Regions from separate parts of the Anaerotignum lactatifermentans genome, predicted to be linked through region 3. Evidence: riboswitches for the same ligand, from Rfam matches in the RefSeq annotation. Region 3 holds a riboswitch; each other region holds the start of a gene.
The links. A riboswitch is a leader RNA that binds a small molecule or an ion and turns the genes downstream of it on or off. The one in region 3 is predicted to bind FMN.
Positions count from the first base shown of each region.

Region 1: linked by a shared signal. The riboswitch ahead of INF29_RS02990 (MATE family efflux transporter) and the one ahead of INF29_RS04105 (FGGY-family carbohydrate kinase) in region 3 are both predicted to bind FMN.
Region 2: linked by a shared signal. The riboswitch ahead of ribD (bifunctional diaminohydroxyphosphoribosylaminopyrimidine deaminase/5-amino-6-(5-phosphoribosylamino)uracil reductase RibD) and the one ahead of INF29_RS04105 (FGGY-family carbohydrate kinase) in region 3 are both predicted to bind FMN.

Region 1 is NZ_JADCKK010000007.1:23,733-34,634, forward strand. Features, by position in the region: gene INF29_RS02965 (MBL fold metallo-hydrolase RNA specificity domain-containing protein) at 1-132, shown strand, start outside; gene INF29_RS02970 (TldD/PmbA family protein) at 245-1,588, opposite strand; gene INF29_RS02975 (TldD/PmbA family protein) at 1,598-2,980, opposite strand; gene INF29_RS02980 (Holliday junction resolvase RecU) at 2,974-3,531, opposite strand; gene INF29_RS02985 (divergent polysaccharide deacetylase family protein) at 3,618-4,415, opposite strand; gene INF29_RS02990 (MATE family efflux transporter) at 4,526-5,896, opposite strand; FMN riboswitch at 6,000-6,111, opposite strand; gene INF29_RS02995 (zinc ribbon domain-containing protein) at 6,123-6,623, opposite strand; gene INF29_RS03000 (xanthine phosphoribosyltransferase) at 6,925-7,500, shown strand; gene INF29_RS03005 (SulP family inorganic anion transporter) at 7,903-9,552, shown strand; gene INF29_RS03010 (acyl-CoA thioesterase) at 9,624-10,055, opposite strand; gene INF29_RS03015 (potassium/proton antiporter) at 10,277-10,902, shown strand, end outside.
Region 2 is NZ_JADCKK010000016.1:5,086-15,987, forward strand. Features, by position in the region: gene INF29_RS05835 (potassium channel family protein) at 14-433, opposite strand; gene INF29_RS05840 (cation-translocating P-type ATPase) at 555-3,149, opposite strand; FMN riboswitch at 3,611-3,752, shown strand; gene ribD (bifunctional diaminohydroxyphosphoribosylaminopyrimidine deaminase/5-amino-6-(5-phosphoribosylamino)uracil reductase RibD) at 3,930-5,027, shown strand; gene INF29_RS05850 (riboflavin synthase) at 5,028-5,678, shown strand; gene INF29_RS05855 (bifunctional 3,4-dihydroxy-2-butanone-4-phosphate synthase/GTP cyclohydrolase II) at 5,697-6,902, shown strand; gene ribH (6,7-dimethyl-8-ribityllumazine synthase) at 6,927-7,388, shown strand; gene INF29_RS05865 (hypothetical protein) at 7,718-7,951, shown strand; gene INF29_RS05870 (IMP dehydrogenase) at 8,276-9,781, opposite strand; gene INF29_RS05875 (Gx transporter family protein) at 10,079-10,570, opposite strand; gene INF29_RS05880 (NusG domain II-containing protein) at 10,572-10,902, opposite strand, start outside.
Region 3 is NZ_JADCKK010000010.1:17,205-28,106, forward strand. Features, by position in the region: gene INF29_RS04100 (S-layer homology domain-containing protein) at 1-478, opposite strand, end outside; gene INF29_RS04105 (FGGY-family carbohydrate kinase) at 884-2,440, opposite strand; FMN riboswitch at 2,566-2,686, opposite strand; gene INF29_RS04110 (L-fucose/L-arabinose isomerase family protein) at 2,878-4,347, opposite strand; gene INF29_RS04115 (DUF4867 family protein) at 4,383-5,021, opposite strand; gene xylB (xylulokinase) at 5,037-6,563, opposite strand; gene mmsB (multiple monosaccharide ABC transporter permease) at 6,582-7,748, opposite strand; gene mmsA (multiple monosaccharide ABC transporter ATP-binding protein) at 7,773-9,308, opposite strand; gene chvE (multiple monosaccharide ABC transporter substrate-binding protein) at 9,414-10,523, opposite strand; gene INF29_RS04140 (ROK family transcriptional regulator) at 10,866-10,902, opposite strand, start outside.

The DNA.
Region 1 (10,902 bases), on a different contig from region 3:
CTTTCCGATCAGCTGGACGAAGCCGGCAAACGCCTCCTGCGCATCATCAGCCAGAACAAAGGCGGCGCCAACCGGGATATGGAAAAACTCCTCAAGCAGATCAATGCCCTTTGCGACAAATTGGAAAGTTGACTTTCCCTTCTCATACCCAACCCCTGAAAACGTCGGAATTCTTCGGATTTCCGGCGTTTTCCCGTTTTTCCAAAGAAAAAGCACGAAATCCATCGAGATTTCGTGCTTTATATTATTTCCCTGCAATGTCCATTTCTCTCACCCGTACGGAGGGTGCCCCCTTGCCGCCGCTGGTGAAATACAGGTCATTTGCCGCTTCTGTGATGTTTTTCAGCAGTTCGTAAAAATTCCCTGCCACGGTGATCTGTTCCACCGCCTGTCCCAGTTTTCCGTCTGTCACCAGAAAGCCTTCTGCCGACAGGGAGAAATCACCGGAAACGGTATTGGCGCCTGCGTGCAGCCCCGTAATATCTGTAATGAGGATGCCTTCGCCCATATCCGCCAGCAGTTCCTCCTGACTGCGCTGTCCCGGCGCCAGATAGAAATTGGTCACCGCTGTTTTGATAGGCGCTGTCAGCCCTGCTTTAAAGCCGTTCCCTGTGGAAGGAACGCCGTCCTTTCTTGCCGCCTTCCCGTTATACAGATATGTTTTCAACACACCATGTTCCACAACGGCTTTGTTATAACAAGGCACCCCTTCGCTGTCAAAAGGCGTAGAGGCGTACCCCTCTGGCAGCAGAGGATCATCCCGCAGTGTCACACAATCTGCCGCAATCCGCTCTCCCGCTTTTCCGCCCAGCATGGAAAATCCTTTCTGGATATTTTCCGCAAAGAATACCCCGCAGAATACCCCCAGAAAGTTTGCCATAACGGGACCATCCAGTACCACTTTATATTTTCCGCTGGCAATGGGTGCCGCGCCCAAATGGCTTGCGGCAATCTGCGCCGCCTTTCTGCCTGTTGCCACAGGGTCAAACTGTTTCCAGTCGTTTCCTTTCCAGAAGTAAGAGCCGGTCTTGACTTCTTCTCCATCTTTTGCAATGGCACAGACGTAAGCCGTCACACTATTTTTCGCATGATAGAGGGATAAGCCGTAGCTGTTGGCAATGGCAGTTTCCATCCAGTCTGTATCCAGCACGCAGTAATCCATGGAGGCAATGGAATCTTCCCCTTTCAGGGCGGCATGCTCCATTTTCTTTGCCGCCAGTATTTTTTCTTCTGTGGTCAGCCGTTCCAGAGCCTGATTTTCCCCTTCCAGCGCAGGATAAACGTCCCCAGCGTGGTACAGTTCCTCCCATTCGCTTTCGGAAAGAAGTTCCGCGTGTTCTTTTGCCGCTGCCACCAGATAATCCGCCGCCGGCTCTGTCAGTTTTTCCGTATAGGCATAGCCTGTCCGTCCCTGCCATGTGCCGCGGAAAGAAATCCCCTGCAATGTGCTGTTTTCGTAATCGGAAACTTCTCCCTCCATAATCATAACCTCAAAATGTTTGCTGCCTTTATAATATACCTCGCAGTCGGAAAATCCTGCCGCAAGGGCTTTTTCGATGAGTATTTTCTGAAAATTCTTGTAATCCATTCTTTTCGGTTACCCCCTTCCGCCTACGGTCATTTCTTTGACCCGAATCATAGGCTGTCCCACATCTGTGGGAATGGAGCCGCTGATGCTGCCGCACATGCCCTGTGCCCGCTTCAGGTTGTTGCCCACTTTGTCAATCTGCATAAGGACTTCCGCCCCCTTGCCGATGAGGGTCGCTCCACGGACAGGCTCACAAATCTGTCCATTGCGGATGATATAAGCTTCCAGCACCGCAAAGTTGAATGTGCCCGTTGCCGGGTCTACGCTGCCGCCGCCCATCTGCTTTGCATACAATCCATAAGGCGTGTCTGCAATGATGCTTTCCGGTGTACTGTCCCCCGGAGCCAAAAATGTATTCGTCATGCGGCTGGTAGGCGCGAAACGGTAGTTTTCCCGTCTGGCACTGCCTGTCACTGCCGCTCCCATTTTTCTGCCGTTCATACGGTCCACCAGATAGGTTTTCAGGACACCATTTTCAATGAGTACATTCCGTCTGGTGGGTGTGCCCTCGTCGTCCATGTTGGCGGAGCCCCAGCCGTTGGGAATGGTGCCGTCGTCAATGGCTGTCACCAAAGGAGACGCAATCTGCTGTCCCAGTTTTCCGGCGAATACAGAGGCGTTTCTTGCCACCGCTGTGGCTTCCAGCCCATGTCCGCAGGCTTCATGGAAAATCACGCCGCCGAAACCATTGTCGATGACTACCGGCATTTTCCCCGCGGGACAAGGTTTTGCCCCCAGCATGGTCATGGCAATTCTTGCCGCTTCCCTTGCCGTATCCTCCACGTTAATCTGGTCAAAAAGTTCAAAGCCAACCGAACCGCCGGGTCCTAGATGTCCGCTCTGTTTTTCCGTTGCGGAAGACGCCACCGCCTCCACCGTAAAACGGCTGCGCACCCGTCTTTCTTCTGCCCAAACGCCTTCGGAATTGGCAACCAATACGTTTTTGGTCACATCCAGAAAGCCTGTGCGGGTCTGGGTAATGGCAGGGTCATAGGCAAAAGCCACCGCCGATGCTGCCGCCAGATAATCGGCTTTTTTCCGTTTTTCCACATCGTCCGGCAGTACAAAAATGGGGTTGATGTTCTGCCACTGACGCGTTTTCCAGTCCGGCAGACGCAAAAGATGGGTGCCCTTCACCGTTGACGCCATTTCCCGTGCCGTCCGCACCAGATTTTCTTCGGAAGTATCATTGACAAAGGCGTAAATGACACGATTGCCGCAGAATAAGCGAATCCCTGCGCCGTAATCCAATCCGCCCAAAGCCGTTTCTACCTGCCCGTTCACCATGGCAATATGGTTGCGTTTGGTCTGTTCCACATATAGTTCCGCAAAGTCCGCCCCTGTTTCCAGAGCCGCTTCCAATGTATGTTCCACCACAGATTTTTTCAGCATGTGCCATCACTTCCTTTCGGTTCCGTTTCTTCCAGATAGCGGGCAATGGCTTCCAGATAATGAAGCATGCCGCCGCCCTGCTGGAATATCTGATATTTCTTCTCAAAAGCAGCATAGGGGATGGATTTGCGTCCGCCTTTCTGTGCCGCTTCCCAATAGACTTGCAATGTTTCCAGAGGTAAAAAATAATATTCCCCCAACGCAGAAAAATACACCAGCAAAAAGGCAATGCCCCTTTGTGCCTGAAAATCCTCCATAAACCGCAGCTGATGCTCATGGATATTCTGGAGGGGCAGGTGCTTCTGCGCCGTTTCCTTGGCATCAAAGCATACGGGAATCCCCTGCACCACGCCCATATAGTCTACGGTACTGTTCTGGTCGAAGTATGCCAGCGTAATGGTGCGGCGTTTGTTGTCCACCTCCACCGGCGTAATGGGCGTGGGTATTTTCTGAAACAATGCCAGCCCTTTTTTCCGGTAGGATTCGTTTGTGAAATTGATGATTTCTTCTAAAGCGCTGCCCCGCAGCCCTCTGGAATTCCAGTATGCCATAGTTCCTCCTAGGGAAAATTTCCCTGTTCTGCAAATTTTATTTTGCAGACATTATACCACAGTTTTGGTTTCCCGGCGCAACTATTTTAATGGCTGCCAGCCAGTTCCGACACCGTCACAAAACGGATGCCTTCTTTTTCCAGTTCCGGTGCCATTTCCGCCAAAACCCGGGCTGTCAGCACACCCCCTTCCGGCCCCACATGCCCAATGGCAACGGCGCTTCCTTTTGCTTTGGCAATGTTTGCCGCTTCCCGCAGCCGTTCCTCCACCACGCTTTTTTCCGTGGTGCTGTCCAGAAATACATCCCGTTCCAATAAAGGCACTCCTTTTTCTCCTGCCAATGTGCCGCATTTGCTCTCTGCCGTGGTGACACTGTCCACAAAGACGCCGCCTTTTTCCCGTACCACATCCAACACACAGCCCAATGTATTCGCATCCTCCATGACTGCCGAACCCATGTGGTTATTGACCCCTGCCGCCTGAGGTACCGCACAATACGCCGCCTCCATACACTGCCGGACTTCCGCCGCCGACATGCCCCGGCACACAGCACCATCCCCTACCCATTCGGGTTTTCCTGTCAGGGATTCCATGGGCATATGTATAATGACCTCTTTTCCTGCCGCTTTCGCCTGTGCCGCGTTTTCCGCCGTATGGGAAGAAAAAGGCAGCACCGCCGCTGTAAAAGGAATGTCCAACGCCAGCATCTCTGCCGTTCCTGCGCCGTTGTAGCCAAAATCGTCAATGATAACCGCCAGTTTTGCCTCCTCCACTGTCATTTGTGCCGCCGGTACAAAAGCCGCCTGCAATTTCCCTGCTGTCTTGCCTGCCAGAAAACAACACACAAACAGCAACCCAATTCCCAGATATTTCTTCTTTTTCATGGCATCCACTTCCGTTTTTTACCTTTATCCTATCCCCCTTTTCTTGTCCTTATGCCTTTTGGGCAGAAAAAAAGCCGGTATCCGCTAAAGAAAGCAGATACCGACCCAATTTATGCCATACTGTTTTTCTTCCAGAACCGAAACTCTGTCCAGATGAGCACTGCCGCCAGCAGACACGCCAGCACATCGGCAATGGGCGCCGCAGCCAATGCCCCCGTCAATCCGAATCTGCCGGACAAAATCAGCGCCAGAGGAATCAGGAAGATAATCTGTCTGGACAATGCCACCAACAGGGATTTTGCGGGCTTGCCAATAGCCTGGAAAAAGGACGCTGTCACCTGCGGCAGACCATACACGAAGAAGCCCAGCATATACAGCTGGAAGCAGAACACCGCAAATTCCAGATGCAGAGGTTCATTCTTCACAAAAAGCCCAGCCATGAAGCCGCCGCCCAGCTGGAAAATGCCGAACCACACAATGGAAATGATGAACGACACCGTCACAGCCACACGGAAAGTCTGTTTCACCCTGCCATACTGTTTTGCCCCGAAATTGTAGCCGTTGATGGGCTGTGTGCCGGATGCCACCCCAACGAACATGGCATGTGCCACCTGATAAATCTTCATCATGATGCCGTAGCAGGACAGGGCAATTTCACTGCCGTATTTTGTGACCGCACCGCAGTCTGTCATGAGGTTGTTCATGACGATCTGTGTCAGCGCCGTTGCCATCTGCATACAGAAACTGGGGAAACCCAGAGAAAGGATACTGCCGCAGGTCTTGCCGGACAGTTTCAGATATTTTTTATAGAAAGTGATGTGCTCAAATCTGGGAATATAGGCCACGCAGATAAGTCCAGCCACTACCTGCCCAATGATGGTAGCGATAGCTGCCCCTGTGACACCCATATCAAAGCCGAAAATGAAGATAGGGTCTAAAACCAGATTGATGCCTGCCCCAATCATCATACTTCGCATGGTATACTTGGGATTGCCGTCAGAACGGATGATTGCCGTAAATGCCATATTTGCCATCTGGAAAGGCAGCCCCAGTGCAAGGATGCGCATATAAGTCACAGACAAATCCAGAACCGCATCTGATGCCCCAAAAAGACGGGCGCAGGCAGGGCCGCCGATGATGATGACAGCTGCCAGCAGAACCCCTGCCAGTATCAGCAGTACAAAGGCATTGCCAAAGGTCTGTTCCGCTTTGTCCCGTTCCTTCCTGCCCAAACAAAGGCTGATGTTGGCAGCACAGCCGTCCCCCACCATAAGGGCAAGGGCTGCCGAAAGGGTAATCATGGGGAATGCCACGTTGGTGGCTGCTACGCCGTTGATGCCCACGGCGCGCCCCACGAAAATCTGATCCACAATGTTATACAGACAGTTGACAATAAGCGTCAACACTGTCGGTATGGAAAACTGCATCAATAGTTTACTGATCTTTTCCGTACCCAGAATGTTTTCTTTTCCCGTTTCCATGCCATTCCCTCCTCATTTTTGCAGAAAAAAAAGACGCCTTTCGGCGTCCTTTTGAAATTCTTCTGTTCTCTGGACAGCCGAAAAAATCAATGTCATTTCCATTGTATTTCTTCTCCCATCCAGACTGTCTGTCGGCTTCGTAATTTCAACGAATCAGCCTTTCGGCTCGCGGGCTGTTACCGCCGGTAGAGATGCACTCGTTTCCGAAGAATGTGTCTTTGTTTTTTTATTTTACATCATCGGCAGGCTTTCCGCAAGCGCCGCAGAACTTTTGTCCTTCTGCCAAAGGTGCGCCGCAGCCGCCGCAGAATCTGCCCACTTCACCGTCCGCATCGGTGACCTGTACATCACCGGCTGCTTCCGCCGCTTTCTGGGCAGCCCTTTCTGCTGCCTCCTGTGCCGCAGCTTCTGCTTCCAGACGTTTCTGCTCTGCCCGTTCCGCTTTTTCCGCTTCCCGGTCCGCCTTCACCTGTTCGATTTCCGCTTCCAGTTCCTTGATGCGGTCTTGTGCCTTTACGATTTTATCACAAATGGCTGTAGCTTCTTCGTCCAGCTGGTCGCCCATGACGAATTTCGCCCAGTAATACATGCCAAGCTCCCGCTGGTACTCATTGATATTGCCTTTCTGTATGACAATATCGCTGTTGATGCGGTTGATTTCCAGTCCATCATTGGCTTTGTCCGCCGCGGTTCTTGCCAGTTCTCCTAATTTATCCAAAAAAGCCATTTCCAGCGCCTCCTCATTTGTTCCATTTGCTTTGTATATTCGCCAAAACATACGCTTTTTCCTGCAAAAAAGCAGAAAAATGCATCTGCTTGCATGAAATTTGTATCTTTCCCCCTGTTTTTTTCCTGTCCATTAGGGAAAGCGTCCGAAAATTGCTCCTTTTCTTTGGACTTTTCCTCTAAATGCACAAAAAACAACCTTTTCCCAAAACACCTGTTTACATTGCAAAAATACTACCGTATAATGATAATACTTTATTTTGATACGGAACGTGTTATTGCAGTGAGAGGGAGTCTGAATCATGGAGTTGTTGAAACAAAGAATATTAAAAGATGGGACAGAAATCGGCACCGAAGTCGTAAAGGTAGATTCTTTTCTGAACCATCAGTTAGATATCGGTCTGTTTATGGCGCTGGGCAAGGAGATCCACCGTCGTTTCGGTCATCTGGGCATCAATAAGATCCTGACCATCGAAGCGTCCGGCATCGGCATCGCTGCCATCACCGCCATTTATTTTGATCTGGTGCCTGTAGTTTTCGCCAAGAAAGCACAGCCCAATACCATGACAGAGGAATTTTACGGCGCGCCCGTCAAATCCTTTACAAAGGGTACCGTGTCCATCGCTCGTGTATCCAAAAATTATCTCAACGCCAATGATAAAGTTTTGATCATTGATGATTTTCTTGCCCACGGCGAAGCAGCAGCAGGTCTTGCCAATCTGGTAGAACAGGCAGGCGGCACTGTATGCGGTATTGCAGCCATCATCGAAAAAGAATTCCAGGGCGGCAGCAAAAAACTCAGAGATGCCGGCTATCTGGTGGATTCTCTGGCGGTCATCACCAAAGTGGAAGACGGCAAGATCTATTTCAAAGACTGAAAATCATACACGAAACAGAGGCACAGGGCTTTTCCAAAGAAGAAAACTCCTGTGCTTTTTTCATGTTTTCTCTCCCCTTTGTCCATCCGCAAAAGACATTCGGAATTTTTGCATATTTTGTTATATGATTGTATGTTTGTATGTTACCTTTATGAAAGAATGTCAGTTTTTTCCATTTTTCTCAACACCTTCCCCTTACAACATAATATACAAAAAAATGTATGACACCCATGGTTATTTTTTCCATCTCTTTTTCCACTTACCCATTGAGAAACCATCTGCTTTTTGCTATGATGGAAGCGCATGTGCCCCTTTGATTGTCACGACCAAGAGACACTGGGAGCAGATGCATTTTTTATGTTTTTGAATGGATTTATGTGAAAATTTAAGGGGGTTTTTTCTATGCTGCGAGGGTTCGCAGAAGATTTGAAACACGAGTTTCGGGGATACAATTCCGCCGCACTGATGAAAGACCTGATGGCAGGTCTGACCGTTACCGCCGTTGCGCTGCCGCTGGCACTGGCATTCGGTGTCAGTTCCGGTGCCGATGCCGCATCTGGTCTGATTACCGCCATCATTGCCGGTCTGGTCATGAGCTTGCTGGCTGGGGGATATTATCAGATTTCCGGTCCCACAGGGGCTATGGCAGCCATCCTCACTTCACTGGTGGCAGGCTATGGTCTGGACGGCGTATTCATTGCCACACTGCTGGCTGGTATCCTGCTGCTTCTGGCGGGCATCCTCCGTCTTGGGAAACTGACCTCTTTCATACCCGCTCCCGTTATCACAGGCTTTACCTCCGGTATTGCCATCGTCATTGCTCTGGGGCAAATTGACAACTTCTTCGGCACCCACAGCGAAGGCGCCTCCACCATTGCCAAACTGGCAAGCTACGGCACACTGGGCTTCCATCCCAATCTGACTTCCGTAGGCATTGGTCTCTTTGTGGTGCTGTTTATGGTGTTCTTCCCGAAAAAATGGAATGCTGTGGTTCCTGCATCTCTGGTGAGCATCATTCTCACCACTGCCTTTTCCATTTTCGTTGGTTTGGATGTGCCCACCGTTGGCACCATCCCCCAGACCCTTTTCCCGGAAAAACGACTGCTCTTTTCCGCACTGGATTTGACCACCGTCACAAACCTCATCATGCCTGCCTTCAGTATTGCCATTCTGGGCATGATTGAAAGTTTGCTCTGCGGTGCCAGCGCAGGTCAGATGACAGGTGTTCGACTGAAAAGCAATCAGGAACTTATCGCCCAGGGCGTGGGCAATATCCTGCTGCCTTTCTTCGGCGGCATCCCTGCCACAGCTGCCATTGCCCGTACCAGCGTTGCCATCCGTTCCGGCGCAAAAACACGTCTGACGGGTATGTTCCACGCCGTAGGGCTCTTGATTTCCATGTTCCTGTTGGCTCCCGTCATGAGCCAGATTCCCATGGCAGCCCTTGCCGGTGTCCTCATGGTAACTGCATGGCGCATGAACGAATGGAACTCTATCCTGTATATGTTCTCCCATAAATTCAAAGGGGCTATGCTGGAATTTCTGGCAACCATGATTGCCACCATCGTATTCGACCTGACCATTGCCATTCTGGTAGGCGTTGTCATCGGTCTGATTTTCCTGGTGTCCCGTCTGTCCTTCATCGAAATCAACTACGAAAAGGTAGACATGGAACGTCTGCGTGTGACAGACCCTGTCCTGCGGAATCGTTACAATAACGCCATGGTGGCTTACATCACCGGTCCTATGATTTTTGCCAACACCCAGAATGTGGCAGATATCTCCACAAAAATCGGCGACTGCGACACACTGCTCTTGTCCATGCGTGGTGTATCCAACATTGACATTTCCTGTGCCCAGACCCTCCGCACCCTCATCGGAAACCTGCGGATGAAAGGCGTAGACGTGGTTCTCTGCGGTCTGCCCTCCCGTGCCATGGAAATGATGCGCAGAACAGACCTGGACGAATATGTGGGCAAAGAAAACTTCTACTGGAGCGTAGAACGTGCCCTGCTGACAAACCGTCCCCTGCCTCCCTGCCGTCAGGACTGAAAAAACGCAGTTTCATAAGAAAACAAAAAAGGCTGAAATCCTTACCATACCAAGGATTCCAGCCTTTTTTCTTATGCTTTTTCCGCCTCGTATTCCGCTACGCAGTTTTTCAGGATTTCATCCAGCTCCTGCCATTTCTGTTTCAGCCGCAGAGGCTTGCCTGCCTGTTCTAAGAAGCAGTGTTCAGAAACGCCTGTAAAGAGCACCTGTGCGGTTCCTGCCAGTTTCATTTCGTATGCCAGATGCATCATCATGCCGTTGTATTTCTGCACCTTTACGGTGATTTCCAGCACATCGGCAAATGTGCAGCTTTTTTTGTATCGTCCATGTACCCCTACCACAGGGGAAACAATGCCCTCCGCTTCCAGACGGTCAAAACCCCAGCCGATTTTTTCCAGAAAATCCACCCGGGCTTCTTCCATCCAGCGGATGTAATTGGAATGATGGGCAATGCCCATTTTGTCTGTTTCGTAATACTGTACTTTATGCAAATATGGTTCCATAATTCGCCTTCTTTCTTCAAATGGTTTCCTTTTTTTGTATTCGCCGCCGGTGCTGCGATTCCTTCCCACTTCTGCATATTGACATAATTTTTCCGCAAAAAGGCCGCCTGCTTTGCCAAAATTTTACAAATCTGAAAAAATCGTTGCCAAAACATGCCGTTTCCCACTAAACTTAGAATAGAAACTTATGCCGCCGGCAGGCAGAACAGGAGGAATGTCCATTGAACGAAATTTTATTGCTGACAGGCATTGTCATCATCATCTGCATTCTGGTGCATCGTCTGACCTTTCGCCTAGGGGTGCCGTCCCTGTTGGCGTTTCTGGCTCTTGGCATGTGCTTCGGCGTTGATGGCATACTGCATATTTCTTTTAACAATTACCATATTTCAGAAATCATCTGTTCCATCAGTTTGATTTTCATCATGTTTTACGGGGGCTTTGGCACCAATTTTGAAGAAGCCCGTTCCGTTGCCGTCAAATCCACATTGCTTTCCACCCTGGGCGTACTGTTCACTGCCGGGCTGGTGGGTGTCTTTGCTCACTTCGTCCTGCATCTTCCCTGGGCAGAAAGCATGCTCATCGGCTCTGTCATCTCATCTACAGACGCCGCTTCCGTATTCAGCATTCTCCGTTCCAAAAAGCTGAATCTGAAAGACCACACCGCTTCCATGCTGGAAATGGAGTCCGGTTCCAATGACCCCATGTCCTATATGCTGACATTGCTGTGGATCACCATACTCACAGGGGATCAGGTATCTGTACCTTTGTTGGTGCTGCGTCAGCTTGCCATTGGCAGCATTTTGGGTCTGCTGTTGGGAAAAGGCGCTGTTTTTGTGCTGAACCGCTG
Region 2 (10,902 bases), on a different contig from region 3:
ATGCTCTGTTTTTTTATTTTCTGCGGAAATTGCGGACTTTGGCGGAAATTTTCCGAAGTTCTTCTTTGGACAGGGTATCCAGATGTTCCAATTGATCCATGAACAGCACAAGACTTTCGTTATAGCGAATCTTATTGAACTCAATGAAATAATTCACCATGACCCCCGGCACCAATGCCACCACAAAAATGCCGTAAAGCGCCAAAAGTACCGTCAAAATTCTGCCGCCCCATGTCACTGCCACAAAATCTCCAAAGCCAATGGTGGTAGACGCTGCAAAACAGTACCAAAGACTGTCTGCCAATGTGGTGATGGACGGATCTGCCAGCCAGACTGCCACTGCCACCAGAAACAACAGCAGTACATAACCAACGGCAAACCGTTCCGCATGGGTGATACGAACCACTTTCCAAAGCAAAGATATCCTGCGCATGTTATCTCCTTCCCCCTCTTTTTCCAAAAAAATACCCCGTATTTTTTTGGGAGGGAAATACGGGGATATCAAAAATCGCTATGGGGTTATACTGCACATAACCCCATAGGGTGACGTAATCTTATTTGCCTCTGACGATTCTGGACAGCTGGATCAGGAAGGTAGGCGCAAATGCCAGACCTACAATCTGACCGATGTTTGTCAGTGTCAGAGCGTTGTCGATGTCAAACAATCCATGGAGTGCGGGCACAAACAGTACCAGCATCAGCAGCAGTGTGCCTACGAAGAAAGCACCTACGCTGTAAGGATTGGAAGGCAGACGGAAGATGGAACGGGAACCGCGGCAGTTGAAGCCGTGGAACAGACGTGCCATACAAAGTGTTGCAAAAGCCATGGTGCAAGCCATGCCGTTGTTGATCTGCATACCCAGATAGAAAGCTGCCATGGTTGCCACTGCAATGAGGGCACCCTGGATACCCAGTGTCTGCAAGAAGTCTTTTGTCAGAATACCTTCTTTGGGGCTTCTGGGTTTCTGGTTCAGCAGGTCGCCAGTGGGTTTTTCCATGTTCACTGCCAGTGCGGGCAAGCTGTCTGTCAGCAAGTTGATGAACAGAAGCTGTACTGCTGTAAAAGGCAGAGGCAGACCAAAGAGGGATGTGATCATAACCACCAGAATACCAGCCAAGTTACCGGAAAGCAGGAACTTGATGGAGTTCTTGATGTTGGTGTATACGTTTCTGCCGTTGGCTACGGCTTTGACGATGGTTGCGAAGTTATCGTCTGTCAGAATCATGGACGCTGCGTCCTTGGATACTTCTGTACCAGTAATACCCATGGCAATACCGATGTCAGCCTGTTTCAGTGCGGGCGCGTCGTTGACGCCGTCACCTGTCATAGCTGCCACATGACCTCTGTCCTGCCATGCTCTTACGATACGGATTTTATGCTCGGGAGATACACGGGCATAAACGGAAATATGTTCTACTTCATTGCGAAGTTCTTCGTCTGTCATTTTTTCCAGTTCGCTGCCTTCTACAGCTCTGTCGCCATCCTGCAGGATACCGATTTCTTTTGCGATGGCAGAAGCAGTGATCTTATGGTCACCAGTAATCATAACAGGACGGATACCAGCTCTGCGGCAGTCCGCAACAGCAGGCGCGGATTCCACACGAGGAGGGTCCATCATGGCAATCAAACCAGTGAAAATCAGGTCGGTTTCGTCCTCCAATGTCAGAGGGCGGTTTTCAGAAAGCACCTTTTTGGCAAATGCCAGTACACGCAGACCCTGAGAGGAGAAATCTCTGTTCTGGTCTACGATGGCGCTGCGGATTTCGTCTGTCAAAGGCAGGACTTCGCCGTTCTGTTCCACAGAAGTACATCTTGCCAGCAGTACGTCAGGGGCGCCTTTGATAAGCATTTCATAACGGTTATTTCTGAAATGCAGAGTAGACATGAGTTTTCTGTCGGAGTCAAAGGGAATTTCCTGCAAACGAGGGAATTCTTCTCTGACTTTATTTTCATCGCCGCCGATGGTACGGCAGAAGGACAGCAGAGCGGTTTCTGTAGGGTCGCCTACCGCTGTTTCGCCGTTGATGGCGCCGTCATTACACAATACACTTTCTGCCACCAGACCGTTCACGGCTTTATCATTGCCTTTTGCTTCTTCAGGTTCCCAAACTTTGCCGTTGGCATAAGCTTTCTTTACAGTCATACGGTTCTGTGTCAGTGTACCTGTTTTATCAGAACAGATCACGGATACACAGCCCAGACCTTCCACGGCACGGAGGTTTTTGATGATGGCGTTTTCTTTCGCCATTTTCTGAGTACCAATGGCAAGACCGATGGTCACGATGGAGCTGAGGGCTTCGGGAATGGCAGCAACTGCCAGAGCCACGGCAAACATCAGAGATTCTGCCAGACCCATATTACGCCATACACCCAGACCAAAGACGATGGCACAGATGACCATGATGATGATGGACAGTTTCTTGGAGAAATCGTCCAGACTGCGCTGGAGGGGTGTTGCCTTTTCCTGGGCGGATTCCATCAGGTCGGCAATCTTACCGATTTCTGTCTGCATCCCTGTACCTGTAACCAGTACCACCGCACGGCCGTAGGACACCAGAGAGCTGCTGTATACCATATTCAGTCTGTCACCCAAAGGCAGTTCATCCTGATCAATGGGTGTGTCGATTTTATTTACGTTTTCAGATTCCCCTGTCAGTGCGCTTTCGCTGACCTGCAAGGAGAAGTTCTGCAATACACGGCCGTCTGCGGCGGTCACGTCCCCTGCTTCCAAGAGCAGGATGTCCCCGGGCACCAGTTCTGCCGCAGGCACTTCCATTTTCTGACCGTCACGAATGACGCGGGCATTGGGTGCTGCCATAGCCTTCAGGCTGTCCAGAGATTTCTGGGCTTTGAAGTGCTGCACCGTACCCAAAATGGCATTGAGGATGAGCACTGCCAGAATAACGATGGTGCCTTCCAGACCGCCTGTCAGAGCGGAAATGACGGCTGCGATAATCAGAATGATTACCAAAAGGTCTGCGAACTGTTCCGCAAATACCTGCAAAACGCCTTTGCGCTTGCCTTCCTGCAATTTGTTGTAGCCGTACTGTTCCAGCCGTTTCTTTGCTTCTTCCGCTGTCAGCCCGTTCATGGAGCTGTTCAGTTCCTGCAGGAGTTCTTCCTGCGATAATTTCCATTGTTTGTCCATAGAAATTCCCCTTTCTCTGTGTCCCGTGCAAATAAAAAAGACTTTTATTGCACCGAATCCTCTCGTTATGCAATAAAAGTCTTGCTTTTCAAGAAAATGTTCTTTTAGTCGCGCCCGGGTAATAACACCGAGATGACGAACGCTGACGATGCGGCTTGCCGCACAAGCTACTCCCTTTTATTACAATGACTCTACCATACTTTTGCACAAAAGGCAAGAGAAAAATTCATACAAATTGCAATTTTCTTTTTGCCCCTGTTATTTTTCCCCAAAGCCCCTGATTTTTCCCTCTTTTTTCCCAAAAGCGCCCGTTCTGTTTTTTTGGCAGTCTGCATTTGCATTTTCCTGTCATTATGCAAATATAACGAAATTTTGTATGCAAATCCATGCAATTTTTTTCAAAAAAGGGGCTTGTTTTTTTCTTAACATGGGTCTATGATAAATGCGTCAACTACATACGGCAGTATCTTCAGGGCAGGGTGAAATTCCCGATCGGCGGTATAGTCCGCGAGCGCAGCGATGCGCAGGACTTGGCATAGGTTCAAGTCAGGATTTGGTGAGATTCCAAAACCGACAGTATAGTCTGGATGGAAGAAGATCATGACAGTACAAGGCAGATTTTTCTGTTTTTGTTCTGTTCTTTTGTGTATACCAAAAAGGGGTGTGTTTGTGGTACCCTTTGTTTTGGATATGCGTATTTTTTCATGGATTTCAAAGCCCTGAGTGGACGGTTTCCCGTCTGTTCAGGGTTATTTTTTTGCAGAAAAGGAAGTGGCGAAAATGGAAAAACAGGATTTTATGCGGCACGCCATTGCCCTTGCCAAAAACGGCATCGGCGCCGTTGACCCCAACCCACTGGTGGGCGCGGTCATTGTCAAGGACGGCGAAATCATCGGGGAAGGCTGGCACGCACGCTTTGGCGGACTCCACGCGGAGCGCAACGCGCTGGCAAACTGCCGCACCTCACCCAAAGGCGCCACTATCTATGTGACACTGGAGCCCTGCTGTCACTACGGCAAGACACCGCCCTGCACAGAAGCCCTGCTGGAAGCAGGCATTGCCAAAGTGGTCATTGGTTCCCGTGACCCCAATCCCAAGGTGGCAGGCAAAGGGGCGGCTATCCTCCGGGAAGCAGGCGTGGAAGTGGAAGAAGATTTCCTCCGGGAGGAATGTGACGCCCTCAACGGTCCTTTCTTTCACTACATCACCACAAAGCGTCCTTATGTGGCAATGAAATACGCCATGACTGCCGACGGAAAAATTGCCACAGTCACCGGCGCATCCCAGTGGATCACCAACGAAGCCAGCCGCTATCATGTCCATGCTCTGCGGCGGCGGTATCCAGCCATACTGGCAGGCATCGGCACCGTTCTTGCAGACGACCCCATGCTGAACTGCCGACTGGGTGATGAGGCACGGAATCCCATCCGCATCATCTGTGACAGCAAACTGCAAATTCCCCTGGAAAGCAAACTGGTGCAGACGGCAAAGGACATTCCCCTCATTGTGGCAACCTGTTCCAAGGACGAAGAAAAACAGGCAGCTCTGACAGCAAAAGGCGCAGAAGTGCTTGTATTTGACGGGGAAAAAGTTCCCCTCCCTGCCCTTATGGACAGACTGGGGGAAAAACAAATCAGCGGTATCCTGCTGGAAGGCGGCGCCACACTGAACGCAGCTTTTCTGGCAGAAAACCTGATACAACGGGCGTATGTATACATTGGGGCAAAAGTATTTGGGGGCGCAGCAGCAAAATCACCCATTGCAGGAGAAGGCATATCCCTTCCATCGGAAGCGGCTGACCTGCATCTGGCAGAAGTACAGACCTTTGGAAACGACGTACTCTGCGTTTATGATTTCCCGAAACAGGAGGCGAAGTAAATGTTCACAGGCATCATTGAGGAACTGGGCACCATTCGGGGTGTTTCCCTCACCAAAGACGGCGGCGAGCTGCAAATTGCTGCAACCACCGTACTGGGCGGCACAAAGCTGGGGGACAGCATCGCCGTCAACGGCACCTGTCTGACGGTGACGAAACTGGAAAAAGACGGCTTTACAGCCTTTGTCATGGCGGAAAGCCTGCGCCGCACCAATCTGGGCAGCCTGAAACGGGGCAGCGTGGTACATCTGGAGCGCGCCATGGCAGCAGACGGGCGTTTTGGCGGGCATATGGTCACGGGGCACATTGACGGGCAAGGCACTTTCCTTTCCCAGAAGCCGGAGGGGCAGGCTGTTGTCCTCACCATCGGCGCAGACCCGGAAATCCTTTCGGGCATTGTGGAAAAAGGCTCCATCGCCATTGACGGCACCAGCCTGACGGTCATGGATGTGGGCAAAGACAGCTTCCGAGTAGGCATCATCCCCCACACCGGCGGACACACCGCCCTTTTAGACCGTCCCAAAGGCTACGCCTGCAATCTGGAAACAGACGTCATCGGCAAATACATTCAGAAATTTTTAGCAAAGAACACAGAATCCACTCCCAAGAAATCCACATTGACCATGGATTTCCTCCGGGAAAACGGATTTTAAACATAGGAGGATAACGTTATGCGTGAATATAACACCATTGAAGAAGCATTGGAAGAACTGCGTCAGGGTCGTATGATTCTGGTGACTGACGACCCCGACAGAGAAAACGAAGGGGATTTGATTTGTGCGGCAGAATTTGCCACCACAGAAAACGTAAACTTTATGGCAACCCACGGCAAAGGGCTCATCTGCATGCCCATGAGCGAAGAACTGGGCAAAAAGCTCATGCTGCCCCAGATGGTTTCTGACAACACAGACAACCACTGCACCGCTTTCACCGTTTCCATTGACCATGTAGACACCACCACAGGCATTTCCGCCGAAGAACGCGGCTACACCGCAAGAAAATGCGTGGAAGACGACGCAAAACCCCAGGATTTCCGTCGTCCCGGTCACATGTTCCCGCTCATTGCACGCAGAGGCGGCGTGCTCACCAGAGAAGGACACACAGAAGCTACCGTTGACCTGCTGCGTCTGGCTGGGCTGAAACAGTGCGGTCTGTGCTGCGAAATCATGGCAGACGACGGCACCATGATGCGTACCCCTTCCCTGTGGGAACTGGCTGACAAATACAACCTGAAATTCATCACCATCCACGATTTGCAGAACTATTGCCGCCGCAACGAAAAACACGTCATTCGGGAAGCAGAAGCAAAAATGCCCACAAAATACGGCGAATTCCGCATTTTTGGTTATGTGAACGACCTGACTGGCGAACACCACGTTGCACTGGTAAAAGGCGACATCGGCGACGGCAAAAACCTGCTGTGCCGTGTACACTCTGAATGCCTGACAGGTGACGTATTCGGTTCCCGCCGCTGCGACTGCGGACAGCAGCTTGCGGCAGCCATGGCACAAATCGAAAAAGAAGGCAGAGGCATCCTGCTGTACATGCGTCAGGAAGGCAGAGGCATCGGGCTCATCAACAAACTGAAAGCCTACGAACTCCAGGAAAGAGGCAGAGATACCGTAGAAGCCAACCTGGAACTGGGCTTTGCACCTGACCTGCGGGAATACTGGATCGGCGCACAGATTTTGCAGGATTTAGGTGCAAAAGAACTGCGGCTCCTCACAAACAACCCCACAAAGGTTTATGGTCTGGACGGCTTCGGCGTTTCCATTGTGGAACGTGTGCCCATCGAAATCGAACCCCAGGAAGATGATGAATTCTATTTGCAGACAAAACAGCAGAAAATGGGTCACATTTTCTCTCACATTTTATAAAAACAAAGTCAGGAGGATACAGCAATGAAAGTTTTAGAAGGATATTTAAACGGCAAGGGTATGAAAATCGGCATTGTTGCCGCAAGATTTAACGAATTTATCGTAAGCAAACTGGTCAGCGGCGCAGAAGACGCTCTGGTGCGTCACGGCGTAGACGGCGACGACATTTCTATTGCATGGGTGCCCGGGGCTTTTGAAATCCCCACCATCGCACAGAAAATGGCAAAAAGCGGCAAATATGACGCCATCCTGTGTCTGGGCGCAGTCATCCGCGGTGCAACCAGCCACTATGACTATGTCTGCAACGAAGTTTCCAAAGGCACAGCACACATCGCTCTGGAAACAGGCGTACCTGTGATGTTCGGCGTACTGACTACAGACACCATTGAACAGGCTATTGAACGTGCAGGCACAAAAGCAGGCAACAAAGGCTATGACGTGGCATGCTCCGCCATCGAAATGGTTGATCTGGCAAGAAAGATGTAATTCAAAGGTGTCGACGAAGTCGAACACCTTTCGTCAAAGGCTCATTTCATGGGGCCTTTGACGATTAGACAGAAGTATAAAGCAGTTGGGTCAAGCACTTTGCTCCGCAAAGTCAGCTTTGCTGCCCCCGTTTTCTTCGGGGTGCAGAATATCCATCTGCTCAAAAGCATTGAAACTCCCGCTTTTCCCCTTGGGATTCCATTTGGGAAACTCTTTGTTTCCCAAACCCTTCCGCGTTCTGAAAAATGTATCATATCACTTGAATTTTTCTTTTCCACTCCCGCTTTTTTTGGTATACTAATGCCAGAGAAACGAAAGGAGCGAAAGCCATGATTCACGATACTTATACCTTTCAGGATTTAAGCGAGGTGTGCTATCACCTGCGCAAATACAAAAATGTCACCGAGGACTGGCAAGTGGATTTCTGCAACATTTACGGAGAGCTGGTTGCCAGCTTTGACAGCGACGAGGAAACCATGGAACGTCTGAAAGACCCCGACGAAACATACGCCATGGTGACAGAACTCATGGACATTGCCATGATGATGGGGAAAACATGGTAATACCATTCTCAAATTCAAACTCCATAAAAACAGCATAAAAAAGCCATCTTCTGTTCTAGGGGCTTCTTCATAAGAAAACAAAGAAAGCTGAAAGTCTTTGTATCACAAAGATTTTCAGCTTTCTTATTTTTATCATCATTTTATCAGAGATGTTTTCTTCTGAAGACAGCCGTCGCAGTTCCCCTTAAGAAATCAGAAACAAAAAAACCAATGTTTTCTTAAGGGGAAACTGCTTTACAGAAAATGTCTTTTTCTTTTGGCTTTCTTCTTATTATTATAGAAGAAAAAAAGGCAGAGAATTTGACTTCTCTGCCCAAAAATATCTTATTTGTAGTTTTTGCTGGAGTCTTTCAGCAGTACGTCGTGAGCGCCGCCTTCTACCAAGCTGGTTGTGGAAATCACAGTGATCTTTGCTTTTTCCTGCAGTTCGGGGATGGACAGAACGCCGCAGTTGCACATGGTGGATTTTACTTTCTTCAGAGACAGGTTTACGTTGTCATGCAGGCTGCCTGCGTAAGGAACGTAGGAGTCAACACCTTCTTCAAAGGACAGTTTTGCATCGCCGCCCATGTCGTAACGCTGCCAGTTTCTTGCTCTGGAAGAACCTTCGCCCCAGTATTCTTTCATGTAGCTGCCGTTGATGTTTACTTTGTTTGTAGGGCTTTCGTCGAAACGCGCGAAGTATCTGCCCAGCATGATAAAGTCTGCACCCATAGCCAGTGCCAGTGTCATGTGGTAGTCGTAAACGATACCACCGTCGGAGCAGATGGGGATATAGATGCCTGTTGCTCTGTAGTATTCATCTCTTGCCTGTGCTACTTCGATAACTGCGGAAGCCTGACCACGGCCGATACCTTTCTGTTCTCTTGTGATACAGATGGAGCCGCCGCCGATACCAACTTTAACGAAGTCCGCGCCGCATTCAGCCAGGAAACGGAAGCCTTCTGCGTCTACAACGTTACCAGCGCCGATTTTTACGGTGTCGCCGTATGTTTCTCTTACCCAGTCCAGAGTCATTTTCTGCCATTCGGAATAACCTTCGGAGGAGTCGATGCACAGGATGTCAACGCCTGCTTCTACCAGTGCGGGCACACGTTCTTTGTAGTCACGAGTGTTGATACCAGCGCCTACCACATAACGTTTCTGTGCGTCCAGCAGTTCGTTTTTGTTTTCTTTATGGCTGTCGTAGTCTTTACGGAATACCAGATACTGCAGTCTGCCTTCATCGTCTACGATGGGCAGCTGATTGATCTTGTTGTCCCAGATGATGTCGTTTGCTTCTTTCAGTGTTGTGCCAGCAGGCGCATAAATCAGCTGATCCAGAGGAGTCATGAAGTCTTTTACTTTCACGTCTTTGTCCAGACGGCTCACACGGTAGTCTCTGCTTGTTACCATACCTACCAGTTTGCCCTGAGCGGTACCATCTGTGGTAACAGCTACTGTGGAGTGACCTGTTCTTTCTTTCAGGTTCAGGATATCCTGCAGTGTGCTTTCGGGGCTGATGTTGGAATCACTGATCACGAAACCAGCTTTGTAAGCCTTTGCTCTTGTCACCATGGCTGCCTGGCTTTCGATGGACTGAGAGCCGAAAATGAAGGAAATGCCGCCTTCTTTTGCCAGAGCCACTGCCATTTTGTCGTCAGATACTGCCTGCATAACAGCGGAAACCAGTGGAATGTTCATGGTCAAAGCGGGTTCTTCCCCTTTTTTGAATTTTACCACGGGTGTTTTCAGACTCACGCTATCTACCATACATTCTTTGGAAGAATACCCGGGTACCAGCAGGTATTCGCTGAAAGTTCTGGAAGGTTCTGTAAAGTAAGTTGCCATTTTCTTCTCTCCTTTTCAAATACTGGGTGATGGTTGACTATCATAAAAGCCCGGAGGCTTTTGGGTTTCTTGGATAAAAAAAGAGGAAAAGCGCGTTTTTCTGTTCTTTTCCTACCTTACAATTTTACCAAAATTTCTTTTTTCCGTTTCTGGTTTCTCTTTTGTGTATACAACATGCCGTTGTCCTTGTATTGCATACGATTTTAGCACTAAAAAGCCCCCTGTTCAAGGGGGCAGAGACATTTTTTTTGATTTTGTGAAAATTCGTCATTTTTTGCCTGCAAAAAGGCACCTTTCTTAGGTTCTTCTTTGCAGATAGCCCAATGCCAAACGGGCTACGGCACCGATGACAAAGCCGGTCACCACGCCGGTCACCAGCAAGAACGGCAGATAGTATGCCATTTTGATGTTTTCCACCACAGCCGCCGCCACGATGATCTGCCCCACGTTATGGAACACACCGCCCATGACGCTGACGCCAGTGATGCTGACCTTTCCTGTTTTCTTCAAAAGAGCCATGACAGCCAGAGAAAGGAGAGCGCCTGCCAGAGAGTACAGCAGTCCCGCGAAGCCCTGGAACAGCAGTCCCGACATGAGGACACGGACCAGGGAAATAAAAAAGGCTGACTTGGTATCCATATGATACAGGACAATGACGATGATGACGTTTGCCAGACCCAGCTTCATGCCGGGCACCAGCAAAGGCAGAGGAATGAGCATTTCCACATAGCCCATGAGGATGGCCAACGCCGCAAAAAGTCCGTATTGTGCTACTTTACTGCTTCTCATATCATCCCACCACCGCATCTACTGTATTTTCCGTACCTGCTTCAATGGTGACCACCATTTTATGAGGCAGGCAGACAATGGTTTCTCCTGTTTTGTGAATCCGCTTCTGGTCGGCACAAAGACCGTCCCGGCAGTCCGCTTCGATGACATCCGCCCAGCCATCTTTGATTTCTACTATATTATATCCTTCCGGTGTTTCCACCTGATAGGTGGTATCTTCGTCCAAAGGCAGTTCCTGCACCACCTGTCCGTCCACGGTGATGACCGCTTTGCCGCCGTCTTCGGCGCTGCCCAAAAACACCAGATAGATAATCCCCGCTAAAACCAGTACC
Region 3 (10,902 bases):
TTGCCCATGCAGGAATACGAGAAGCATCGGTAAATTTATCTGCTGCTTCTGTATTTGCAGTTAATTCTTTCGCCTTTGCAATCATAACAGCCGCTTCTGCTCTGGTAATAGTTGCATTGGGTTTGAATGTTCCATCTTCATAACCGGCACAATATCCAGCTTCCACTGCAATAGCCACTGCATCATAGTACCAAGCATTGGCGGAAACATCGCTGAATGTCACATTGCCTTTCTGTGTAAAGCCAAGGGCTTTATTTAACATAATCACAAACTCTGCACGCGTAACGCTATTGTCAGGTTTGAATGTTCCATCTTCATAGCCGGAAATCAATCCTTTTTCCTGCCACTGTGTAATGACTTTTTCTGCCCAATGACCTGAAATGTCAGTTGCAGGCGCAGCAAATGCCTGTGCAGGCGCAAACGCTAATGCCGCAGCCAAAGCCATAGATAATGTCATTTTTCCAACTTTTTTGTTCATTTTTCCTATCACCTCTCCTAAACTTTTAAAAACCTAGTTCTCGACTATTATATCATGCAAAAAATATTATGCAATACAAATTATATAATTTCCATTATTTACATGTATTTACTATGTTTACATCAATATTATTCAAGTTAGCTCTGGGGTAACATTATGAAATTAATTTAAAAATACCGTTTTTATGCTAAAAAATTAACAGTACACACCCAATATAAAATTCAATATTTATGTATTTTTTTACATTCTATCAAAAACAGAATTTCATGTGTCCATATACAAAAAAACATTTCTTTTACCATTTCTGTATAATATACTTTCAAAAATAAATTCCAGTTTTTCAAATAAAAAGAAAACAGATGGTGAATGCATTCCATCCACCATCTGTTGGGAAATACTTATATGTTATTCCTCTTTTACATGTCGCATTTCTTCCAATGCCGCAAAAGCTGTGCGCATTTCCTCCCGCACCAATTTTGTTTTTCTTTCATATACTTTACGATAAAAAGCAGTCCGTTTGGGGTCCGGCACAAAAGATTTATTTTCTATCAGATTCGCTTCAAACGCTTCCTGTAAATCAGGAATATCCCCTATGGCATAAGCTGCTGTTGCCGCATTGGTCATAACAGCGCCCTGCGCTGTCTTTAATGTTGTTACACGACAATTCAGCATGTCCGCTTTGATCTGGTTCCATAAATCCGAACGGCTTCCGCCTTCTGTTACAACAATACGATTCAAATCAACGCCAGCTGCACGATATACATCTGTAACACCAATATAATCATAAGCAATGGCTTCCAAGACCGCGCGCCACAACACCGCTTGATCTGTATCCATGGTCATATTCAGAAAACAACCACTTGCCGCTGAAATATCACCAAAGCCACCAGTCAGATATGGCAGGAACAAAACGCCATTGGCACCTGCCGGAACCTGTTTTGCCCGTTCTGTCAGCACATCAAAATAAGCACCTTCCCCTTCTTTTCCGCAAATATTGTCCCGGAACCAGCGCAGTGCCAAACCGCCTGTACGGATAAATCCCCAATAAAAATATGTATTTTCCAGTGTACCACTATTGAAAATCAAGTCTGTTCCCGGTCTGCTCAATTCTGGCTTGATACCATCTACTGCAATACAGAACATAGCACATGTCCCAGCAACATCTGCCGCTCTATTGACAGCTGTAACACCGCATCCAATCATGCTCTGCATGGTATCCCCTGCACCAGCACAAATGGGAATACCGACTGGCAGACCTGTTTTTTCTGCGTATTCTTCTGTGAGATGACCAATAATATCCCAAGGTTTCACGATTCTTGGCAGATATTCTTTGGACAGCCCCAATATTTCCAGCTGTTCATCGCTCCATTCCTTTTTTTCAACCTTATACCCAAGTCCCCAGCCGGACATAGTACCCCAGTCAATGAAAGCGTCCTTTGCTTTACATCCAGCAAGATGAGACAAAATGTAAGGAGCATTATGCAGGAATTTCTTTCCTCGTTTCTGAAATTCTACATTATTTCTCAGGAACCATCTTGCAAATAACGCTGGAAACATACAGTTTGGCAAAGGATTACCCGTTTCTTTCGCCCAGATATCCAATCCCAAAGCCGCCAGTTCCTCCGCATCTGCCTGTGTACGAGAATCCAGATAATTGATATATGGTGTTATGGCGTTTCCGTCTTCATCAACACCCACAATACCCAAAATGACACCATCCCCAAAGATTGCCCGAATGTTCTCCGGTGACAGTCCTTTTTCCCGCATTTCTTTTGTACAAGCCGCAATACTGGTCACTGCTGCCTCCACATACTGATCTGCATCCATTTCCACCCAACCAGGATGTGGATAGCGAAGCACTGTCGGTGTGCTGTGCTCTGTGATGCACTGCATGTTGCTGTCATAAACAGCTGCTTTCACACTCTGGGTTCCTGCGTCAAAACCAAGGTAATACTTTTCCATACAATTTAGCCTCTTTTCTGTATTGGGGGCAATAAAAAAACCCCGTATATTTCTGACTGCCATAAGCAAGTCATCTTACAGGGCAATGTTTCTTTTCTGCACGAAAAAAACCGCAGAACAAAAAAGCATATCTTCTCTCATCCAGACTATACTGTCGGCTTCGTAATTTCAACGAATCCTGCCACCAAAAGCGGCTCGCGGGCTATCACCGCCGGTAGGGAATTTCACCCTGCCCCGAAGACACTTTTTTCCTACGCATACATTATACCGCTCTTGCACATAGTCTACAAGCGCAAAGGTGACGATAATCCACCCCTTTTTTCTGTCATGTTTACTAATGGCATAAAAAACAGGCAGCCACATATATGGCTGCCTGTTTATCAGGAAGTCATCCACGAAACTTCCTGAAAGAAAGGGATTTCCAAACTATTTTGCAATTATGCAAAGGGATTTTCTGTAGGATAAGGCAAAGATTTAGGCTGGTTGTAAGCGATATCTGTTACGCCCAGATATTTGAATACTTCAAACAGCGCTTTGCCGTGGTGACCGAATGTAACTGCACCATGGTGAGGATACTGTTTTTCGATCAGAACATGACGATAGAATCTGTTCATTTCGGGAATTGCGAAGATACCGATAGAACCGAAGGAACGTGTAGGAACATCCAGAACTTCACCCTGTGCTACATAAGCGCGCAGCTGTGTGGAAGCTGTTGTCTGCAGACGGAAGAATGTGATATCCCCTGCTTTGATGTCGCCTTCCATGGTACCTCTTGTGATATCGGGTTCACCATCGGGTTCCAGCTGACGTTTCATAATAAGCTGATAGCTCATATGAGGATTGCACAGCAGGCTGGAGCATGTGTTGCCGCAGTGGAAGCCCATGAATGTTTCATTCAGGCGGTAATCGCATTTGCCTTTGATATCTTCGTTGTAGATCTGTGCAGGTACGGAGTTGTTGATATCCAGCAGTGTTACAGGTGCGTTGGATACACACAGACCAATGTATTCGCTCAGTGCACCGTAAATATCTACTTCACAGGAAATGGGGATACCTCTGCCTGTGAAACGAGAGTTTACATAGCAAGGAACGAAGCCGAATTCAGTCTGGAATGCAGGCCAGCATTTGTTTGCAAATGCAGCGTATTTGGAGCAGCCCAGATTATCTTTCATCCAGTCTTCCAGTGTCAGTTCATACTGAGCCAGTCTAGGCAGAACACCTGCATAAGGATTTTCGTTGCCCAGTTCTGCTGCCATTTCTTCTACTTTAGCAGGGATACGAGGGTCGTCTTTATGTTTGTTGTAAGCTACCAGCAGATCCAGTTCGGAATGTTCTTCCACTGCTACACCCAGATCATACAGGGCTTTAATAGGTGCATTACAAGCCAGGAAGTCATTGGGACGAGGACCAAATGCAAAGATTTTCAGACCTTTCAAACCAACCAGAGCTGTTGCAACGGGAACAAATTCACGAATCTGCTGTGCAACTTCTTCTGCTGTACCGCAAGGATATTCAGGAATGTATACTTTTTTGCCTCTCAGACCCAGGTTGTAAGAAGCATTCAGCATACCACAGTAAGCGTCACCACGACCATTCATCAGGTCGCCATCACCTTCTGCTGCACATGTGTACATCAGAGGACCATCAAACATATCAGCAATCATTGTTTCAGGTGTTTCAGGACCGAAGTTACCCAGGAAAACAACCAGTGCGTCAACGCCAGCAGCTTTTACATCTTCTACTGCTTTTTTTGCATCCAGTTCTGTTTCTACACAGATGGGGCATTCATACAGATCAGCACCATAAGCATTTACAACATTGTGACGGCGCATTTCAGACAGTGCAACTGGGAAGCAGCTGCGGCTAACGGAAATGATACCCATTTTTACTACAGGAATATTCTGCATATTAGATTACCTCTCTTTCAAAATATGTCTTCTCTTTAAATTTCATTTGCAATGTCAATGTTGACTCCGTCCAGGCCAACGAATGCGCCATCAGCGGCTTCGCTGGCATCGGCATGGGCGATGAGCCATTTATTTCTTGCGCGCAGGAGGGGATCTTCTGCGTTCAGTGTTGCAATTTCAGGTTTATCTGTGTTTGTGCCTTTGGGCAGTACCACAGCTACGCGGAAGCCTGCATCTTTCTTTGCATTGCAAGGTGCGTAGTGCAGTGTTGTTGCATATACTTCCACTGCTGTTCCGGCAGGCACCAGAAAAGCACGAATGGTTGCTGTATCCAGATGATAGTCTGGCGTAATATCAGTCTGTTTGCCAAGCAGAAGAATCATATCTTCACAAGGAATATTGATTTCGCTGTCGCGATGATATTCCACACAGTTCAGTTTTGTATTTGTACCATTGCAGAAACCAATCTGAATGGGCATACCGCCATATACATTATCTTCCAGTTCTTTTTTAGCGGGTGTGTTTTCCAAAGAATCATCACCGGGAACATAGATGACACCATCTGCGGGTTTTTCTGTTTTGGAAAGAGCTGTCAGCAGTTCATCCAAATGCAGTCCTTCCACTACCTTTCCGTACTGACGGAAAGATGCATCGAATACAGATTCGATTTTCATATTTTCACCTTCTCTTTATAATTCTGCCAGTTCCTTCCAGCTATCCTTCAATGCAGGATACAGACCACGGTAGATTTCATAAAATTTATCATATTCTGCCACATGTTCTGCAACAGGGTCCTGAGAAGCATTGACGCCAACAATCTGTCTGCATGCTTCTGGTACAGAAGGATACAGACCTGCGCCAACACCTGCCAAGATTGCTACACCCAAAGCGGGACCTTCTTTGCTGATGGTGGTTGCCACAGGGCATCCCAGAATATCTGCCATCATCTGACGCCAGAAAGCGGAGGAACCGCCGCCGCCACAAGCCAGAATCACATCAGACTGTACACCCATACCACGAAGGATTTCTGCACAGTCACGAAGGCTGAATGTAACCCCTTCCATAACGGCACGCACCAGATCATATCTTGTATGCATGCCAGACAGACCAACGAAAGCACCACGGCAATCAGGGTCCAAATGAGGTGTTCTTTCACCCATCAGGTAAGGCAGATAGATCAAACGGTTGGAACCGATAGGTGTTTTTGCAGCTTCTGCTGTCATCAGATCGTAAGGATCTACGCCCTGTTTTTCTGCTTCCACTTTATCTGCATCACAGAAATTGTCGCGATACCATTTCAGAGACTGACCAGCTGCCAATGTAACGCCCATCACATGCCATGCGCCAGGCACTGCGCAGCAAAAAGTATGTACTCTGCCCTTAGGGTCGATGGAAAGTTTATCTGTGTGGGCAAATACCACGCCAGAAGTACCGATGGTAGCAAAAGCTCTACCATCTTCTACAACACCTGTACCAACAGCTGCCGCTGCGTTATCGCCAGCACCGCCTACAACGATGGTACCTTCTTTCAGTCCTGTCAAAGCAGCCGCTTCAGCAGTGATGGTACCTGTTACTTCAGGACTTTCATATACTTTTGCAAGCATTGCAGGATCAATATCCAGTTTTTCCAATACTTCCTGAGACCAGCAGCGATTCGGCACATCCAGCAGACCCATACCGGAAGCATCAGAAACTTCTGTCGCAAATACATTACAAAGTTTATAACGAATATAGTCTTTTGCCAGCAAAATGTGGCGTGCTTTTGCATAAATTTCAGGTTCGTGTTTTCTTACCCAAAGGATTTTACCAGCAGTAAAACCTGTCAGTGCAGGGTTGGCTGTGATTTCGATGTAGCGTTCTTTGCCGCCCATCAAAGCATGAATTTCTTCACATTCCACAGCGGTTCTCTGGTCACACCACAGGATAGAGGGACGAAGGACTTCGCCATTTTCATCCAACAGTACCAAAGAATGCATCTGACCGGATAAACCAATGCCACGAATTTCTCCTGCGTCAATGCCGCTCTTTGCAAGAACAGCGCGGATGCCGTCTACAACAGCTTTCCACCAATCCGCAGGATCCTGTTCTGCCCATCCATTTTTCGGCTGTGCCATAGGATATTCCCCTGTATAGGAGGCAACCCCATGACCTGCTTCATCAAAAAGCACCGTTTTGGTACCAGAAGTACCAATGTCGATACCAAGCAAATAATTCATTGTAAAGCCTCCTTAAAATCAGGATTTGGAACGTTTTTTACTTACAACGTCAAATACTACGGCAAACAGCAGTACCAGACCTTTGATCATTTTCTGCCAGTTTGCGTCGATACCCAGAATAGACATACCATTGTTCAGGATACCCATGAAGATCGCACCGATTACGGCACCGCCTACAGTACCAGTACCGCCGTATGCGGAAGCACCACCGATGAAGCAAGCGCCGATGGCATCCATTTCGTAGTTAGTACCAGCGGAAGGAGCTGCGGAGTTGAAACGTGCTACGCAGACCAGAGCAGCCAGTGCGGACAGGAATGCCATATTTACATATGCGCCAAACATAATCTTACGTGTGTCGATACCAGACAGCTGAGTTGCTTTTGCGTTGCCGCCCAGTGCATACAGGTGACGACCAGGAACAGTACGTGTTGTCAGGTAGTCATATACCAATACAACGATTGCCAGCAGGATCAGTACAACAGGGATACCTTTGTTTTTGCCCAGCAGATAGCATGCAGCCATAATAACAACTGCGATGATTGCCAGTTTGATGATCAGCATTGTTGTATTACCTGTTTCGTAGCCTTTTCTGCGTTTTTTCGCCTGTGCATACAGAGAAATTGCAAACATGACTACACAGCATACAGCACCAATTACCAGAGAGATGATCAATGTGCTGTTAGCATCGCCGCCGGAGATGTAAGATGTGAAGTATTTCAGATAGTTATCGGGATAAGGAGAAATGGTAGTACCATTCAGAAGGACTGTTGCCAGACCACGCCATACCAGCATACCAGAAAGGGTTACCAGGAAAGGCGGAATATTCATATAGGCAATCCAGAAGCCCTGCCAAACACCGATTGCAAGACCAACTAACAGACATGCAATCATTGCAACATAAATATTCACGTGCATATTTACGATAAGGATACCGGAAACAGCACCTACCAGAGCAACGATGGAACCAACGGACAAGTCGATGTTACCACCAGTCAAAATACACAGCAACATACCGGTTGCCAGAATTACAACGTAACTGTTCTGCATGATCAGGTTGGACACGTTTGTCGGCGCAAACATGGAACCTTTGCCATTAATTGTGATTAAGATTTGGAATAAGACCGTGACGATTACCAATACAAACAGCATGGTATTTTTCTTCATGGCCGCTTTTACTTTATTCATACGGAGAACGCTCCCTTCATTTTCTTATTTCTTCGCACTGGACTGCAGGATTTTAGACATAATCACTTCACTGGTAGCTTCTTCAATAGGCAGTTCAGCTACCATACGACCTTCGTTCATAACATAAACACGGTCACTCATACCCAAAATTTCGGGCAGTTCGGAAGAAATCATGATAACGGATTTTCCTTCTGCAACCAGATCATTGATGATACAGTAGATTTCATATTTTGCCCCAACGTCAATACCTCTTGTGGGTTCGTCCAGAATCAGAACATCAGGGTCGGCAAACATCCATTTTGCCAGCAATACTTTCTGCTGGTTACCGCCGGAAAGATTGCCAACATTCTGTTCAATACTGGGGGTTTTTGTGTGCAGTGCATTTTTATAATCTTCTGCTACACTACGTTCTGCGTCAAAGTCAATGACACCATGACGAGATACTTTTTCCATACGTGCCAGTGTTGTATTCACACGAATAGGATTTGACAAAACCAAACCATTGCCTTTACGGTCTTCTGTTACATAAGCAAGACCTGCTTCAATAGCCTGTTTGATTGTTTTCAGATGTACTTCTTTTCCGTGCAGTTTTAAAGTACCGCTGATGTCTGCGCCGTAACTGTGACCGAACATACTCATGGCAAGTTCTGTACGTCCTGCGCCCATCAGACCGGAAATCCCGACAACTTCGCCCTTGCGGACATTCATGGAAACATTGTCGCAGACCTTTCTGCCTTCAAACTGGGGATGATATACTGTCCAGTCTTTGACTTCCAGCATAACCTCACCAATATGTGATTCTCTCTTAGGGAAACGGCTGGACATATCACGACCTACCATTCCTTTGATAATACGTTCTTCAGAGAAGTCGTCTACGCCTTTTACCAATGTTTCAATGGTGGAACCGTCACGGATGATGGTGATTTTATCTGCTACATAAGAAATTTCATTTAATTTATGAGAAATAATAATGCTTGTCATTCCCTGGCGCTTGAACTGCAGCAGTAATTCCAAAAGCGCCTTACTATCAGATTCATTTAATGATGCTGTGGGTTCGTCCAAAATCAGCAACTTAACATCTTTAGACAATGCTTTCGCGATTTCTACCAGCTGCTGTTTGCCGACACCAATATCTTTAATCAATGTGTTAGAAGATTCATGCAGACCTACTTCCTTCAGCAGTGCATCTGCTTTGTTATAAGTTTCGTCCCAGTCAATGTGGAATTTGCCACCCCGTTCATTGCCCAGATACATATTTTCACCGATAGATAAGTATGGTACCAGTGCCAGTTCCTGATGGATGATAACAATACCTTTTGCTTCACTGTCTTTGATGACTTTGAACTGACAAACCTCACCTTGATAAATAATATCGCCCTCATAAGAGCCGTAAGGATAAATACCGCTGAGCACGTTCATCAATGTGGACTTGCCCGCGCCATTTTCACCTACCAAAGCGTGGATCTCCCCTTCTTCCACCTGCAGATTAACATTGTCCAGGGCTTTTACCCCAGGGAATGTTTTTGTGATATTGCGCATTTCCAATATAGTTTTTGCCACTGAAACCCCTCCTTTCATATTCTTTTGCAAAATAAACGGGCGGCAGTTACTCTGCCGCCCGCCCTCATCAGCGGCTTTTACCCTGTTGAGAGTCTTGATTGGGTCTTAAGCAATGTCTGCTTCGGTATAGTAACCGGAGTCAATCAACATTTCTTTGTAGTTATCAACTGTTACTACAACGGGGTCACACAGGTAAGAAGGAATTACGCCTGTGCCATTGTCGTATGTTTCTGTATCGTTGATTTCAGGTTCTGTGCCTTTCATGATAGCATCAACCATACCTACAACTTTTTCAGCCAGTGTACGTGTATCTTTGAATACGGACATAGACTGCAGACCGGAAACGATGTTTTTCACATTGGGTTTATCACAGTCCTGACCAGTGATGATAGGCATGTTGTCTGCTGTGTAGCCAGCTGCCTGCAGCGCATTCTGTGCGCCGTAAGAAGTGGAGTCGTTAGAGCAAAGAACTGCATCCAGTTTCACGCCGTTAGGACCATAGCCAACGGAAGAAATGATGTTTTCGAAACGTTTCTGAGCTTCTTCAGTAGACCAGTTAGCTGTTGCACACTGAGCTTTTTCTGTCTGACCGGAAGGAACTACCAGTTTACCGCTGTCGATGTAAGGCTGCAGAACATCCATAGCGCCGCCGAAGAAGAAGTTTACGTTGTTGTCGTCAGGTGCACCTGTTACCAATTCAATGTTGAAAGGACCTTCTGCGTTTTCCAGATCCAGAGCGTCAACGATGTACTGACCCTGCATCTGACCTACTTTGTAGTTGTCGAATGTTGCATAGTAAGAAACTGCTTCGGAATCCATGATCAGACGGTCATAAGCGATTACAGGGATGCCTTTTTCAGCTGCGCCCTGCAGAGCTGTTGTCAAGGAAGAACCGTCGATTGCAGCTACAACCAGAACTTCGCAGCCGCCTGCGATCATGTTTTCAATCTGAGATACCTGTGTAGGAATGTCGTTGTCACCTGCATACTGCAGATCAACTTCATAGCCTGCTGCTTCCAATTCAGCTTTCATGTTAGAGCCGTCCTGGTTCCAACGCTGCAGGGACTGTGTAGGCATAGATACGCCGATTTTGCCGCCTGTGCCACCTTCAGCTGCATCGCCTTCAGTTGTGGTAGTATCGCTAGAACCACCGCAAGCTGCCAAGCCGAAGACCATAACCATTGCCATCAAGGAAGCGAAAAATTTCTTTTTCATGTTTGATACATCTCCTCTCCATATTGATAACCTTTTTTAAGAAAGCCAAAATAGTTTTATAAATGTGCTTTCTCTAAGTTATGTGCATATTGTATCAATTCCTATTCCCAATGTCAATATACCTAGCGGAAGTTACCATATTTCGTGTATTACAATAAAAACTTATTCATTTTTTTGTTCACTTTTCTAAGACAATTCTAACTTGTATTCTAATATGCACAAAAAAAACCAGTCTATATTTATTCAAAAAAAGCCTCGTTATTTCCTATGTTTTAAATAAAAAAAATGCACTGTTGAAAAGATATTTCTTTCTAAACAATGCATTCTTTTTCTCATTTCTTTTTAAATCTGTTCCAAAAAATCAGCAATAAAATGTAAC